One region of the Marinomonas epiphytica genome, then DNA from elsewhere that is predicted to be linked to it. Evidence: riboswitches for the same ligand, from Rfam matches in the RefSeq annotation. Region 1 holds a riboswitch; each other region holds the start of a gene.

Region 1 (5,376 bases):
TTGCTTTGCTTCAAAGCTTTGAGCAAATTGGGTGTAAATCGCTTCTTGAAAATCCATAAATTACAGTATGTCTTTAAGCCAAGTTAAATGTTGTCTGTCTATTCTTGTGTCAAATAATACCGCATCAAAGCGGCAAGAGTTAGCTAACTTATTGTTTTTTTGCAGCCAAGTCATAGCACTACGATGAATTTTACGTAATTTTGATGGCGTAATGCTTTCGGCGGCACTGCCGTGGCGTAGGTCAGCACGATACCTTACCTCCACAAAGACGATGGTGTGATGATCTAAAAAAATAAGATCAATCTCACCAGACTTGCAAAAAAAGTTTCTTTCGATGAACGATAAACCTTGTTCGCCAAGATAGTCTTCTGCGAATTGCTCAGCCCTTTGGCCATCATTGGTTGCACCCGTTCTAGGAGTCTTCAGGCGTTTGAAAAAATCGCTCACTTTTCGCATTAACCAAATTTCCTTTTTGGTATGTCATCACTTGCGGACGTTTATGGAACACACCTTCGTCATCTAGGGTGATTGTGCCTGTGTTACCCACAATCCGTGTATTGGGTAATTGTTGGAACAAAGGGTAACGGTTAGCAAGCAAATAACTGTCTGCCCCAAGAGCCTGCAAACGTCTTAATATGTTGGAGCCTGCTTTGGGCGGCAGGTTGCTGTTTGATGTTGTGTTAGCAGTCAGTGCTGGAATCTCCGTAAATAAAATGCGCTCAATATCAGCGAACTTAATGTTTTTTCCCGGCTGGTTATCGTGTAACGAGCTGCTGGCTAACATGGGGATTTTGTCGGCAAAGTAAAAATCGATAAGAGGGCGAATTTGCTTGGCGTCGTCTAATCTACCCACATAAAAAACATAGTCCAGATCTTGGCGTGATCGCACAGTGCTTTCTACTTGTTCGCCTGTCCACCCTTGAATCAAACTTTTGCGCTTTAGGCTTTCATCCACTAAGAGTAGTTTTTGAATCGCATTCTGTCGTCCTAAAGGGCTATTTTCATAGGTTTGATTCGAGGTAATGGTGATCTTTTCTTTATCAGCGGCGTGTAAAAATTCATCTGCTTGTTTTAAGGCCCAGGTGTCTTCTGTGCTTAAAATGGCCGCTTTGTTTGCTCCATGCTTTTTGGCAAAAAGAATCAGTTGCTGAATGTCGTCTTCTGGCGATAGAGAAAAATGATACAAATTGGGGTTAGGGGTATTAATCTCAAGCTGGTTAAGCGCGATGACAGGGTACTCTAGTGCTAATTGGCTGAGTCTTGCGACGGCACTTTTTTGCAAGGGTCCGACAATCACATCCGGTTCTTGTTGGTAGGCAGCGACTAGGGCGTCTTCTATATTATCGTATTGTGCCGTATTAACAATGTAAACGTCTGGTCGTTGGTTTTGTTTATGGTAATAGGCTGCAAAAAAACCATCAATAATAGCTTGCGAAGCGTGTCTTAGGCGGCCAGTGGTCGGTAACATTAACACAATGCGTTGTGCTTCCATTTGCTCAATAGAGGCCATTACCTGGAAATCTTGAGGTGTATTTTGAGCGGCAGGATGGCTGGGGTTTTCTAACTGCCAGTCTTGGTAGGCTTGGAGCTGTTGCTCTAACGACCAAGCTGAGTTGCGTAGAATATCGCTAAGCGCCAGCCAGCCTTCTAAAGAGGGGAGTTGCTCTTCATAAAGTTTGGCCATTTCCATTTCAGACAAATTCTGAATGTCTTGCCATAACAACTCTTCGTTTGCCTGGCCCTCATCAAGTGGTAGGTTGAAACTTAGGTTAAGACGGGCTTTTACGGCTTCAGGCCAGCTGCCAAAGGCTTCTAGAATTTGTGCCTTAGTTAAGTCTAGGGTGTTCTGTTGGTCAGGATGACGTGCTTGGTTTAAGCTCTCAGCCTGATTAATGTAAGTCACACTGGCAATATGATTTTGTATTTTTGCGCTTGCCAGAGCCGCTAAAAGATTCGCATCGAATTCTAATGAAGAAGGGGCGATCAAGACCTTATCTTCTAGCATTTGCAGAGATTGCTGATATAACCCCGCGTCGTAGTAGTCTTGTGCAGCTTGAAAGTCACTTTCAATGGCCGCATTGGCGCTGCTGGTGTGAGGGTGGAAAATGCTGTCAGGAACCGTGTTTTCTTCGTTAGTACTGGTGTTTGCTGGTGTTTGCACCACAGTGAATGATTGTGGTGTATTTAAATCTAACGAGCCACAGGCACTAAGCAGAAAAGTACCTAGAGTTAATGGTATGATGCGTTGCGAAAATGAGATCATAAGCGGCACAATTTAATAGAACAAAGAGGCGACATGTTAGCACATAGTTCGGATGATGTTAGGGGCACACTTCACATAGTTGCGACCCCGATTGGAAATTTAGACGACTTTAGTAAAAGAGCGGAACAAACTTTACGAGATGTAGACTATATTGGTGCAGAAGATACCCGCCATACTAAGCGCTTACTGAATCATTTTGGAATCGAAGCCAAGTTATTCTCCCTCCATGACCATAACGAGAAAGACAAAGCGAATTATGTGGCCAGTTTGTTGGAAGAAGGGAAAAATGTTGCTTTGGTGTCTGACGCGGGTACGCCTTTAATTTCTGACCCAGGTTATCATATTGTGTCTAATTTACGGGAAAAAGGCTTGCGAGTATCCCCTGTACCGGGAGCGTGTGCTTTCATTGCGGCTCTATGTGCTTCAGGATTGGCGACAGACCAATTTTTCTTTGCGGGTTTTGTGCCTGCAAAATCTAAAGCCCGTTGCGACCTCTACGAGAGTTGGCAGTCTCAAGCTGGTACCGTGGTTTTCTATGAATCTACCCACCGTATCTACGATTCGATACAAGATTTAGACAAAGTATATGGTGATAGAGTGCAGGTTGTCATTGGCCGAGAAGTCACTAAAACCTTTGAGACCTTTTTGTCTGGTACGCCAAGTGAGCTGCTTACTCAATTTGATCAAGACGCCAACCAAATGCGTGGTGAGTTTGTAGTGATGCTGCAAATTGAAAAAATCGAAGCCAGTGCTGCAGAACAAGAGGCACAAAGGGTATTGGCGATACTTTTAGAAGATCTGCCGGTTAAACAAGCTGCTGCTATGGCAGCTAAATTAACCGGTGAAAAGAAAAACGCCCTATACAAAATGGCTTTAGAGATGAATCAATAACCGAAAGTTTTTCTCACTCCGATAGGTGAACAAGTTTACAGCTTGCTTTTTCTCAGTATACTAAGCGTCACTTGTCGGAGTGCCATATGGCTGAGATCGTACAAATAAGTACGGGATCCGCAGAACCTGATCGGGCTAATCCCCGCGTAGGAAACAAGAAAATCATTTTTCTTTTCTGCATTTTGTCGGTTTGTCTTCGCAAGTTGAATAGGGTGCAGCTACATACCTAATCAACTTGCTTTGAGTTAAACCTTCATTGTTAAGCAGTAAGTCGATATGAGTCTATCGAGCCTGCTTAAAGCGCATTTCAGACAAGCAATTTCCATAACAATATTAAAGGGAACTGCTTAATGTCGAATCCAACAACACCTAAAAGAATATCTAAGTCCAGTCGCGAAGCGTCACGTTTGCAAGCAAAGCAATTCATCGATAGCTTACAAGCAACGCCTTTTCCTGCTTCGGAACGCATTTATGTGCAAGGTAGTCAGGAAACCATCCGAGTTCCTATGCGGAAAATCCATCTTACCGATACCGTCGTTGGTTCGGACCCCGCCAAATTAACTTTTGAGCCAAATGAGCCTGTGTATGTCTACGACTGCTCTGGTCCATACGGTGACATAAATAACAAAATTGATGTTTATAAAGGCATTGATGCCATTAGAGCGAGTTGGATAGAGCAGCGTGATGATACTCAAGAATTAGATGCGGTTTCGTCTGAGTTTGCTCAATCTCGCTTGGCAGACAGTCGTTTAGACGAATTGCGTTTTAAAGCATTGCCAACAGTCCGAAAGGCGAAGTCTGGTCAGTGCGTAACGCAAATGCACTATGCCAAGAAGGGTATCATCACCCCAGAAATGGAATACATTGCTATTCGTGAAAACCAGAATTTAGCGGCCATTCAGAGTGAGCTGTTATTAAAACAACACCCAGGCCAGAGCTTTGGCGCCAATATTCAAGAGCAAATCACCCCCGAGTTTATTCGCGACGAAGTAGCCAAAGGTCGAGCGATTATCCCGAATAATATTAACCACCCAGAATCAGAGCCTATGATCATAGGGCGAAACTTTCTGGTTAAAGTGAATGCGAATATTGGCAACTCTGCTGTTACATCATCCATTGAAGAAGAGGTCGAAAAATTAGTGTGGTCGACTCGCTGGGGGGCCGATACCGTGATGGATTTGTCCACGGGGAAAAACATTCATGAAACCCGTGAATGGATTCTAAGAAACTCGCCTGTGCCAATTGGTACTGTCCCTATTTATCAGGCTTTAGAAAAAGTGGATGGTGTGGCGGAAGATCTAAATTGGCAGGTATTTCGAGACACACTAATAGAGCAAGCGGAGCAGGGAGTAGATTATTTTACGATTCATGCCGGTGTGTTATTACGTTTTGTACCAATGACGGCAAAACGATTGACGGGGATTGTTTCTCGTGGCGGCTCGATTATGGCTAAATGGTGTCTGGCCCATCATGAAGAAAACTTTTTATATACCCGCTTTAGAGAAATTTGTGAGATTTGTGCAGCCTACGACGTGTCGCTGTCGTTAGGAGATGGTTTGCGTCCTGGCTCCATTATGGACGCCAACGATGAAGCTCAAATGTCAGAACTGCGTACATTAGGTGAGCTGACAAAGGTGGCTTGGGAATACGATGTGCAAGTCATGATTGAAGGGCCAGGCCATGTTCCTATGCAACTTATTGAAGAAAACATGCATGAGCAATTAGAGCATTGTCATGAAGCACCTTTCTACACCTTAGGGCCCTTAACGCAAGATATTGCGCCAGGCTATGACCATATTACCTCAGGTATAGGCGCCGCCCAAATAGGTTGGTATGGGTGTGCTATGTTGTGTTATGTGACCCCCAAAGAACATTTAGGTTTGCCTAATAAAGAAGATGTAAAGCAGGGCTTAATTACCTATAAAATTGCGGCTCATGCCGCTGATTTGGCGAAAGGTCACCCCGGCGCTCAAATTCGTGATAACGCTTTATCCAAAGCACGTTTTGAGTTCCGTTGGGAGGACCAATTTAACCTCGCGCTAGACCCTGAAACAGCACGCCAGTACCACGACGAAACCTTGCCTCAAGCCTCTGGTAAGGTGGCCCACTTTTGTTCTATGTGTGGCCCGAAGTTTTGTTCTATGAAAATCACTCAAGAAGTACGTGACTACGCCAAAGATCTAGAAGTACAGGCTTTAACTTTACCGGATGTAGAGGCTGAT
Region 2 (5,376 bases), on a different contig from region 1:
TGGCATTAAGACAAGATGCCCTAATGTGTGCAGCACAAATGATGTTGGCCATTGAGCAGCATGCTCAATCTCGGTCGATTGTCGCAACAGTTGGGAAGTGTCAGGTTGGTCCTGGGGCTGTGAACGTTATTCCTGGTCAAGTGGCCTTTACAATAGATATTCGCAGCCAAGACCAAGATCGCTTAGAACAAGCCTGTGATGACATGTTAGTAGAGTTAGAAAACATCGCAGGGCAGCGTAACATGGGGTTTCAAGCAGAAACGCTTTATCAAGCGAAAGCCGTCCCTTGTAATGGGGCTTTGCAGCAGGATTGGTCTAAGGTGGTGGAGCAACACACAGCCAAGGCCGCTTTATCGTTATCGAGTGGGGCAGGGCATGATGCCATGGTGATTGCTAATATTGCAGACATCGGAATGTTGTTTGTAAGGTGTGAGAAGGGCATCAGCCACAACCCGAAAGAGAAGGTTGAAACAGCCGATGTCGCGATGGCGCTAGACTGCTTTGTAAGCATGATTAAACGCATGAAATTAAAGCAAAAACAACTTGATGAGCCCATGTTTGGTTTAGGTATTGGTGGAAACTCAGCGGGTCATTTGGAGCAAACGGGAGAAATTCAAGCTTTTGCTAGTCCTTCAGGAGAGGGCCCACAAGCGATTTTTCCATTTTATGTACCGCAAGCGAAAGACGCCTATTTGGCCGTTAACCCTTATTCCAGTACGCATCTTGTGTTACCTCAGTTGACACAAGAGGCACAGCCCAAGGTGCAAATGGAGCCAGAATTGGCATTAAAAGCCACTCTACGATATGACCAGCAACAGCGTTTGATTGTCATGCACCCCTATGCGATGACTCTGGTAAATGATGCCTCTTATCGTAATGCCATTGTTGATAAGCTTGCCCAGAAAAAGAATTGGGGCCCAGCCAGTAAAGGCTTGGCAGTAAAGGACCTTGAACTGCCCTCATTCGACCGTGCTAATAGCTTAGCGCATTATCAGCTGTGTGGTTTCCATTGTCGCAATAAGCAGTGGCTTGCCTGCACTGAGAGTGTGTCTATTGCCGACTACAGTGTCTTCTATGAAGACTTGTTAGCCTGGTCTGTATCACAGATGATGGAGCAAACAGAGCAAGGGGTTCTGCATGACTTTACCGCGCTTTTGGCCCAGGCAAATTACCCTCAGGAAATTTTGTTGTCGGTTGGTGCGGCTCGTTATACGGACTATGGAGAGCAGCATGCATTGGCCCCAGGAGATGAGCTTGTTGTGGTCTTATTTAACAGCCAAGTACATTCACTTTATGAAATCACCACTTTAATAAAGAGCGGGCAAGATTTACATCAATTGAGTGGCGATGATGTGCTCTTTTTGCATCAACAAGTCGTAGCGGCTTGTTAGCCAAAGTGACTATAAACCATGCGTAATTGATATTTTTGAGATTGCGTTCAGTCGTATCTGAACGTATTCTCGAGGTTCAGAGTAGACGCTCTGAACACAGGCTATGAAGGTGTCAGTAGTAACTGGTGAAACTGGGAAATAGGTATGTGCAAACAAAACCTATGCTGCCCCCGCAACGGTAAGTTTACCTAAGTGTAAATCAGCCCGGAGACCGGCCTTCATATTAGATAATATAAGCTTGCTTATATTGGTTAATTAGACTCATACGGGTGGTGTGAGGCTCATTAGGGAAATTATTATGCATATTGAACCCGGTGTCGTAGACGGCGCCAAGATTATTTTAAGTTACGCTACCGCTGTAGCAGGCTTTGGACTTGCTGCCAAAGCAAGTGTGGAAACCATTAAAGAGTCAGGCTTAGGCTCGCTTGTTGGGCGAAGTGTGCTCACCAGTTTACTGGTATTTTTCTTCTTTGAAGTGATGCCACATCATGGGGTGGGGGTGTCAGAAGTCCACTTCATCTTAGGATCCACCTTGTTTTTACTGTTTGGCGCAGGGGCTGCATCAATTGGCTTGCTGATGGGACTTTTATTACAAGGCATTCTGTTCGCGCCTTTTGATCTGCCTCAGTACGGCATGAACGTCACCACCTTGCTGTTACCTTTATTCGCAATGGGAATAGTTGCCCGCCGCATTATTCCTGCGCACACAGCCTATGTAGATTTATCTTACCAACAGGCTCTAAAACTGTCGCTAACTTACCAAGGTGGCATTATCGCTTGGGTGGCATTTTGGGCGTTTTATGGTCAAGGCTTCTCAGCGGAAAACCTAACGGCAGTGGCCAGTTTTGGTTTAGCCTACCTAAGCGTGGTGCTAATTGAGCCCGTTTTAGATCTGGCTGTACTTGCTGGCGCAAAAGGGCTTGCTGGGCTGAAACAAACTCGTTTACTTGAGGCGCGTTTGTACCGCTAGCGTTAAAAACATACTAAAGCCGCCTTTGTTGAAGCAACAAAGGCGGCTTTTTCATTTTATAAGCAGTTGATCTTTAAGCAAGACTTGCTACTATGTTGGCATATAGTCGGGGGGCCTAATATTGGCTGAGAGTGCACAAAGTTGCAGACCCGTTGAACCTGATTCAGTTAACACTGGCGTAGGGAACTATTCTTCTTGTTTGTAGCTTTATACACCCAAGGTTTCGCATCGCGCGAATTGATGTAGTTTTTTACGCTCGCTATGGAGCTACTATGTCAAACTTGGCGTCACCAACCTCTCAACCTTCTTGCCCTATTGTGCTAACCATTGCCGGTTCTGACAGTGGTGGTGGTGCTGGTATTCAAGCAGATATTAAAGCGATTAGTGCAACAGGTGGTTATGCCTGCTCTGTGATTACCGCTGTCACGGCTCAAAATACCTTAGGCGTATCAGGCATTTTTGCTATTCCACTTGAGTTTGTGGAGCAGCAATTAGATGCTGTGTTCAGTGATCTCAATATTGCTGCAGTCAAAATTGGCATGTTAGCTGACCCAGAAATTATCCGTCTGGTAGCGAAAAAATTGTGTCAATATCAGCCTCCCTTTGTGGTAATAGACCCTGTTATGGTGGCTACTAGCGGAGATTTATTGCTTCCCGAGACGGCCATCCAGACCTTAAAAAATGAACTCTTTCACCTTGCTGATCTAATCACCCCTAACTTACCCGAAGCGGTGGCTTTAGTGGGAGAGGTTATGCCAAAAAGTGCTTCTGAATTGGTCTTATTACAAGAACAGTTGCGTTTATTGCCCGCCAAAGCCGTGCTGTTGAAAGGAGGACACTTTGACCAAGAGCCACTGAGTAGCGACTTTTTAATATTGGCTGATAAGGTGCAAACCTTTAGCGCACCAAGGGTGTCTACTAAGAATACGCACGGAACAGGCTGCACTTTATCTGCGGCTATTGCTTCTTTCTTAGCCCAAGGTCACTCGCTAGCAGGTTCAGTTCAGGCCGCAAAAGGTTACATTTCTAACGCTTTGCAACACGCTGATCGATTATCTGTTGGGCAGGGGCACGGGCCTGTACATCATTTCTATGCTGGCCATCAGTATGACCTCTCTTAAACAAGAACTCGCAAGCGTGGACTTTCAGTTAGAGCAATTTAGTTTGCTTTATAACGGCACTGAGCGTCCCGTTATCGATGGCTTATCCATGACCATAAAACAGCATGGCTGGACCTGCATTCTTGGGCGTAGTGGTTGTGGTAAAAGTAGTTTGTTGCGTTACTTGGCGGGTTTACTGAATACCCAAGTGACGGTTCGCGGACAGCCAAATAAGCACGCCTTTGCTGAATATTTCTCTGGTAAAATTGCTTATATGGCTCAGCAAGATTTACTCTATCCTTGGCTAACCGTCATGGAGAATGTGTGCATAGCAGAGCGTTTTAAAGGGGGTAAACAGTCCAAAACGAAAGCCTTTTCTGAACCCGCACGAGAGGTACTAAAAGCCGTCGGACTAGCACAATACGCAAGCTATTATCCTCAACAGTTGTCTGGCGGAATGCGGCAACGTGCTGCTCTTGCTAGAACCTTGCTGCAAGATAAGCCAATTATTTTAATGGATGAGCCTTTTTCGGCGTTAGATGCCATTACCCGCCACCACTTACAATCTTTGGCTCATCAGATGCTCAAGCATAAAGCTGTCGTCCTGATTACTCATGACCCACAAGAAGCGGTACGCCTTGCCGATACAGTTTACATTTTATCTGGCAATCCCAGTTGTGCTCGTAAGGTTGAGGTGCCTATTAGTCCCCCCCCGCGAACACAGGATGCCACAACGGCTCTTTGTTATGAGCATATTTTGTCGGTACTGCAAGACGACCTTGAAGGGGGGTACCCATGAGTGTTCAGTCTCCTTCTGGTTCATGGTTGAGTGTCAACAAGCTAAAGAAATGTCTCGACTCAAAGCTTGTTCGCCTAGCCTGTACTTTGGTGGTTTTTGCTCTTGCTTGGCACAGCATAGTGAGTGTTTTTGGATTGCCCAATTACATTTTGCCGTCCCCCTTACGGGTCTTGAATGTCTTAATGAATGATGTACATATATTGTTCAAGCATACGCTAGTTACCCTACAAGAGATTCTATTGGGGTTGTTGCTTGGCCTTGTCTTTGGGGTTCTCTTTGCTTTGCAAATGGCACTATTTGCACCTTTAAGGCGTTGGCTGTTGCCTTTGCTGATTGCCAGTCAAGCGATTCCGGTGTTCGCCTTGGCTCCGATTTTTATGCTGTGGCTGGGTTATGGTATGGCATCAAAAGTGGTCATGGCGGCCATTATTATTTTCTTCCCCATTACGACTTGTTTCTTCGATGGCTTACGTCAAACCCCACAAGGTTATCTTGACTTAGCTCGAACATTAGGAGCGACTCGCTGGCAAGAGCTTAGGCATGTTCGGCTTATGCAAGCCTTACCTGCTTTAGCGTCGGGGTTACGAGTAGCAGTTGTGGTTGCTCCTATTGGCGCTGTGGTTGGGGAATGGGTTGGGTCTAGTGAAGGCTTAGGCTATCTGATGTTACAAGCGAATGCGCGTATGCAAATTGACTTAATGTTTGCAGCACTCACTGTGCTCTCCTGCATAACGGTTGGCTTGTACTTCTTAACAGATTTTATCATCAAAAAACGACTCACTTGGGAGTCTTAAACTAAAGGAAACACAATGAAGATCACTAAATGGTATGCTGCGCTGGTTACCGTCATGGGCTTGATGAGTGCCAATATACAAGCACAAGAGAACGAAATGACTCTGATGCTAGATTGGTTCGTTAACCCTAACCATGGACCCATTATTATAGCTCAGCAACAAGGTTATTTTGCTGAACAAGGTATCGATCTGGTGATACAAGAGCCATCTGACCCAAGTACGCCTGCTAAACTAGTGGCTGCTGGCAAAGTGGATTTGGCTGTTTCCTACCAACCTAATTTGATTATGGACGTCGCAGCAGGTTTACCGTTGATTCGTGCGG
Region 3 (5,376 bases), on a different contig from region 1:
AGCCTGTCCGACCATACACGACCACTAAACCAAGAATGGCCACTATAGTCGGAACCACCATGGAAATAGCAAACAACTGTAATAGCCAAGCTTTTCCCCAAATTTGTCTGTGAGCGAGACAAGACACAACAGGAATAGCCACGAGAATACTGATCACACTGCTTAATAAGGCCTGCCAAAGTGAAAAGCGAATAACGCGCCATAAATAAGGCTCAGACAGGTATTCTAGCCACTGGCTAAATTCCGAGTAACGCAAAAGGGCAGCCAAACTGGCTGCCCCAACAATCACAAAACACAGCACTCCAAGGCTGGCTGGCAAGAGATGCCACCGAGCCTTGAAGGAACTCAATGCGCAATTAACGTGTCGTTGCATCGAGCCACTCGTTCACCCACGCTTTACGCTTTTTCGCCACTTGCTCTTGAGGAAGCAAAACTTGCTTGTCCACGGCTAGTGCCGGTGCAAATACTGCTGGCAATGGCTCTTTTGGAGAGACCACTGGAAGCATCCAGTTACCTGTTGGTATTTCAGACTGGAAACCTGGGCTCAAGATGAACGCCATAAATTGCTTAGCCAGCTCAGGCTGTTTAGAGCTCTTTAGCATAGCGGCCACTTCCACCTGTGGATAATAGCCTTCTGAAGCTGGCGCTGCCTTGTACTTAGTTTCCCCTTCGGCAACAACATGATAAGCAGGCGATGTGGTATAACTTAGAACAACATCAGCCTCACCTTTTAAGAACAGACTGTAGCCTTCATACCACCCTTTGGTCACAGTAACTGTATGAGAAGCGAGTTTTTCCCAGGCTTGGGGTGCCTGATCACCATAAACCGCCTTCATCCATAGCAACAAGCCTAAGCCGGGGGTACTGGTTCTTGGATCTTGGTAAATCACTTTTAGCTCTTGATTCTCAACCACTTCTTGCAAACTTGTTGGTGGCTCAGCTAAGGTTTCAGAATTATAAATAAACGCGAAATGTCCGTGGTCGAAAGGCACAAACTCCTCATCTGACCAACCACCAGCAAGCGTTACCGCCGACGTATCTACGGCATGCTTTGCTAACAAACCGCTTTGGGAAGCGGTCTGCATAAGGTTCAGGTCTAAGCCTAATAGAACATCCGCTTCACTGCTTTTACCTTCTAACTGCACACGGGACAAAATACCCACAGAAGAATCTAAGGCAATAAAGTTCACCTCGCAGTCACACTCAGCCTCAAAATTGGCTTTAATTTTTGGACCAGGCCCCCAGTCAGCCGCAAAAGAGTCATAAGTGTAAACATTTAAGGTATTGGCTACTAAGTTAGCACTGGCAAGGGCAGCTACAATGGCCACAATAGAGTTTTTCAAAGAAGGTATCACGGTGTCGCTCCTATATATAAAAAAGCGGCGCTCGGGAAAGACACAAGGTAGTTAACCAACTTGTCATCTCGATTCCTACGCCAGCACAATCTGGATCAGGTTCAATGGGTTAGCCGATAACGACCTCTCAGCGTTAGAAGAAAACTAGTTTTCTTCAAAGCACCCCATGAGATAGTGAAACGCTATTGTAAAGACTCCCTTAGAGCTTGTCTATTTGCGCTAAAGTTCGCGCCACGGCCCCTTGATTTTGCCTAGCAAAATTGAAAGCGGCTTGTCCCATGGAATGAGACATTTCTGGAGACCTCGCCAAATTCAGCAACATCTCTGACAAGGATTCAGCATCCTGGCACCGTGCCGCTGCCTGCTGCTCAACAAGCTGCTCGGTGATTTCAGCGAAGTTAAAAGTGTGTTCTCCTACCAAAAGAGGCTTTTTCAGCACGGCAGCTTCAATAGGGTTATGACCGCCACGAGGAATAAAGCTCCCTGCGACCAAAGCCACATCTGATGCTTGATAGTAATGCATCAGCTCCCCCATACTATCGCCAATGAGAACGGCAAAATCAGACCAGTTCTGAGGGGGAGTTTCACTACGCCTTCCAGTGAGTGCAAATGTTTGCTGGGCCATCCCGAACACGTCAGTGAAGCGTTCGGGGTGGCGGGGTACGATTATCAAGATGGCGTCGTGAATATGCTCTCGCAAGGTTTGATGGGCTTTTAGAAAAAGCTCATCTTCCCCCTGGTGAGTACTTGCTGCTACCCAGACAAAAGAAGTACCAATCAGCTCGCGCCAGTTCGACGCAAGAACCGCTTCACTTGGCTGAAGATCAAATTTAATGCTTCCCGTCACCTCTACATGGGAGGCACCAAGCTGGCGAAAACGCGCAGCATCATCGTCGCCATGAGCCAAAATCAAATCGGGCTGAGCCATTATAGTGGCAGATAAGGAAGAAAATTTTTTATAACGCCGAAAAGATCGTTCACTCAATCTGGCATTAACCACACTAATTCGACGACCTTGCCTCTTAGCGACCGAGAGTAGGTTTGGCCACAATTCAGTCTCAACAACCCAAAGCTGTGGACAAGATAATGACTTTAATGCTCTTTTCACGCACCACATCAAGTCGACTGGTAGGTACTTATGATTAGCGTTAGGAAAGGCTTTTGCTACCTGTTCCGCGCCGGTTGGGGTAACCGTTGTGATTAACAAACTGGCACCTGGATGCGACTCTTGCCAAGCATGAATTAATGGACGTGCCGCTAAGACCTCACCGACTGAGGCACAGTGCACCCAAAGATCAACAGACAATGGCGACCATGCCCCTAGGGCTTCAGAAAAACGGTAACCCTCATATTGGCGCTGAAAACGCCGCAGTTTTAATAAAATAAACGGCGTTAACAGTAACAAGACAATTCGATACCACCACATCTTTTAGCTGCTACTTGATTCGCTAAACTGCTGACTGTGTAGCTGAGCATAAGCGCCCTGCTTTTCTAGCAGCTCATGGTGTGTACCTTGCTCAACAATTTTGCCATCTTCCACCACCGCAATAATATCGGCTTTTTCAATGGTAGACAGCCTATGAGCAATGGCGATGGTAGTGCGATTTTCCATCAAGTTTTCCAGTGCCATTTGGATAGCTCGCTCGGATTCGGTATCTAATGCTGACGTGGCTTCGTCCAGAATTAAGATGGGCGCATTTTTTAGAATGGCTCGAGCAATAGCGATGCGCTGTCGCTGCCCCCCAGATAACAAGACCCCATTCTCCCCAACCATGGTATTTAAGCCCTGGTCGAGTTTTTCAATAAAGTCCCAAGCATTAGCCGCTTTTGCCGCTGCCATCACATCTTTATCTGTGGCACTGCGCAAACTACCATAGGCGATGTTTTCACGTATTGTGCCATTAAACAAGATGACTTGCTGGTTCACCAAAGCTATGTTTTTCCTTAAATCCGCTAAACGATAGTCGTTAATGGAATGGCCATCCAACAAGATTTGCTCACCCTCAACATCGTAAAAGCGCGGAATCAAGTTAGCCATGGTAGATTTACCGCTACCAGAGCGCCCCACCAAAGCCAATGTTTGACCAGCAGGTAGGCTAAGCTGAATGTTATCCAAGGCTTTTTTCTCGGCTCCGGGGTACTGAAAATTCAGCCCTTGCCATGCCAAAGCGCCTTTTAAGCGGCCTGCATGTTTCTTGCCTTTATCTTGCTCTTCTTGCATATCTAAGAAAGCAAAAATGCTGTAGGCTGCCGCAATCCCTTTTTGCAGAATACTATTTACTTCCGTTAATTGGCGCATTGGCTTACTTAACATTCCTGCTGCACCGATAAAAGCCACAAAATCACCGGCAGACATAGCTGCACTTATATTTGGGTCCAGTGCCAACCAAATTAGAGCGGCCAATGCCATAGCAACAATAAACTGCACAATGGGGACATTAAGGGCCCTTGTCATCTCCATCTTTAACTGGGAGCGACGATTTTCTTCTGAGGCTTGAGCAAATCGCTTTTTCTCGTAATCACTACCGCCAAAGATTTTGACCACTTCATGGCCTTTAATAGCTTCAGAAGCAACATCAGTCACTCCACCCATGGCATTTTGAATACGGGTACTAAGTTTTAAAAAGCGCTTTGAAGCATAGGAAACCACTGCTCCGATTAAAGGAATGATCACCAAAAAAAGTAAAGACAAACGCCAGTTGGTATACAGCATGTAGCCCATCAAACCAATAACCGTGAAACCTTCTCGGAGTAACACTCGTACCGCCTGAGTGACAGAACCTATAACCTGTTCAGTATCATAAGTAAGCTTTGCTAAGAGACGCCCGGAAGGCATAGAGTGAAAATACTCAGAAGGCAGGGTCACCAACTTATTAAACATACTGGTACGAAGATCGAACACCACTTGGTTGGCAACCTTTGCCATAAAGTAAGAACCTAAAAAAGTACCTACCCCCCGAATAATAAAGATCCCTAAGATGGCTCCAGGAATCACTAGTCGACTTTCTGAAATTTGGTTGTTCGACACAACATCGACTATGTGTTTCAGCAATGCTGCTAACGCTGGCTCCATTACAGAATACATAATGTAGCCAATGATACTCAGCACCACATAAAACCACGAGGGTTTTAAATAGCCTAATAAACGCCAATAAACCTTAGCACTGGACTGTTTACTGACATCTTGACTGGAATCTTCAGACTGCTCATTCTGCATTTATAGGTTTGCCTTTTCTATAATGGAAGTTGTGGAAAAACCATCCACAAAGGTTAACACTTTCACTTCCCCCCCAGTTTGTAAAACATGGTCTGCACCGACAATACTGTCGATGGTGTAGTCACCACCTTTCACAAGTACATCAGGGGATAAGGCTTCTATAATTTCTTTGGGGGTGTCTTCGTCGAACCAAGTCACCCAATCAATCGCTCCCACACCTTCTAACACGGCCATACGGTGAGCAAGATCGTTGATCGGACGCTTATCGCCTTTTAACCGTTTCACCGAGGCATCGGTATTGACTGCCACAATTAGTCGATCACCCAACGCTTTTGCTTGCTTCATATAGGCAATGTGTCCAGGATGTAGAATATCAAAGCAGCCATTTGTAAAGACCACTTTCTTGCCATCCATTTGCGCAAGTTTAATTTGCTCTAATATATCCTGAGGGGATAGTACACCAAAGTTCGCAGTTCGATTACGCTGAAACATAATGGCTTCAAGCTGGTCGGCATCAATAGAAGCCGTTCCAAGTTTACCAACCACATAGCCTGCCGCTTGGTTGGCATATTCAACCGCATCGTTAAAACGCTTACTGGTCACGTATACAGCCGTCAATACGGCCACAACCGTGTCTCCTGCGCCGGTAACGTCAAATACTTCTTTGGCGGCTGTCGCTAATGAAAAAGGAGCTTTGCCATCTTCAAATAAAATGAGCCCATCTTCACCACGCGTCACTAAAAGCGCCTGCCACTGGTGTTGCTCGCGTAGTTGGCGAGCTTTTTCTTCCAACTCTTCTAAAGA

Evidence for each region. Region 1 has a riboswitch for thiamine pyrophosphate ahead of thiC (phosphomethylpyrimidine synthase ThiC). Riboswitches for the same ligand answer to the same signal wherever they lie in the genome.
Region 2: it holds a riboswitch for thiamine pyrophosphate, as region 1 does, so the genes downstream of both, thiD (bifunctional hydroxymethylpyrimidine kinase/phosphomethylpyrimidine kinase) here and thiC (phosphomethylpyrimidine synthase ThiC) in region 1, are expected to answer to the same signal.
Region 3: it holds a riboswitch for thiamine pyrophosphate, as region 1 does, so the genes downstream of both, thiB (thiamine ABC transporter substrate binding subunit) here and thiC (phosphomethylpyrimidine synthase ThiC) in region 1, are expected to answer to the same signal.

The regions. Positions count from the first base shown of each region.
Region 1 is NZ_BAAGVX010000002.1:175,849-181,224, reverse strand. Features, by position in the region: gene ACYVGZ_RS01345 (SIS domain-containing protein) at 1-57, opposite strand, end outside; gene ACYVGZ_RS01340 (YraN family protein) at 61-456, opposite strand; gene ACYVGZ_RS01335 (penicillin-binding protein activator) at 413-2,263, opposite strand; gene rsmI (16S rRNA (cytidine(1402)-2'-O)-methyltransferase) at 2,297-3,154, shown strand; TPP riboswitch at 3,220-3,324, shown strand; gene thiC (phosphomethylpyrimidine synthase ThiC) at 3,505-5,376, shown strand, end outside.
Region 2 is NZ_BAAGVX010000033.1:175,288-180,663, reverse strand. Features, by position in the region: gene ACYVGZ_RS11140 (allantoate amidohydrolase) at 1-1,391, shown strand, start outside; cobalamin riboswitch at 1,482-1,625, shown strand; gene ACYVGZ_RS11135 (energy-coupling factor ABC transporter permease) at 1,690-2,361, shown strand; TPP riboswitch at 2,459-2,563, shown strand; gene thiD (bifunctional hydroxymethylpyrimidine kinase/phosphomethylpyrimidine kinase) at 2,634-3,482, shown strand; gene ACYVGZ_RS11125 (ABC transporter ATP-binding protein) at 3,469-4,260, shown strand; gene ACYVGZ_RS11120 (ABC transporter permease) at 4,257-5,054, shown strand; gene ACYVGZ_RS11115 (ABC transporter substrate-binding protein) at 5,070-5,376, shown strand, end outside.
Region 3 is NZ_BAAGVX010000026.1:263,349-268,724, reverse strand. Features, by position in the region: gene thiP (thiamine/thiamine pyrophosphate ABC transporter permease) at 1-319, opposite strand, end outside; gene thiB (thiamine ABC transporter substrate binding subunit) at 357-1,355, opposite strand; TPP riboswitch at 1,410-1,532, opposite strand; gene ACYVGZ_RS06325 (3-deoxy-D-manno-octulosonic acid transferase) at 1,555-2,781, opposite strand; gene msbA (lipid A export permease/ATP-binding protein MsbA) at 2,785-4,572, opposite strand; gene hldE (bifunctional D-glycero-beta-D-manno-heptose-7-phosphate kinase/D-glycero-beta-D-manno-heptose 1-phosphate adenylyltransferase HldE) at 4,573-5,376, opposite strand, start outside.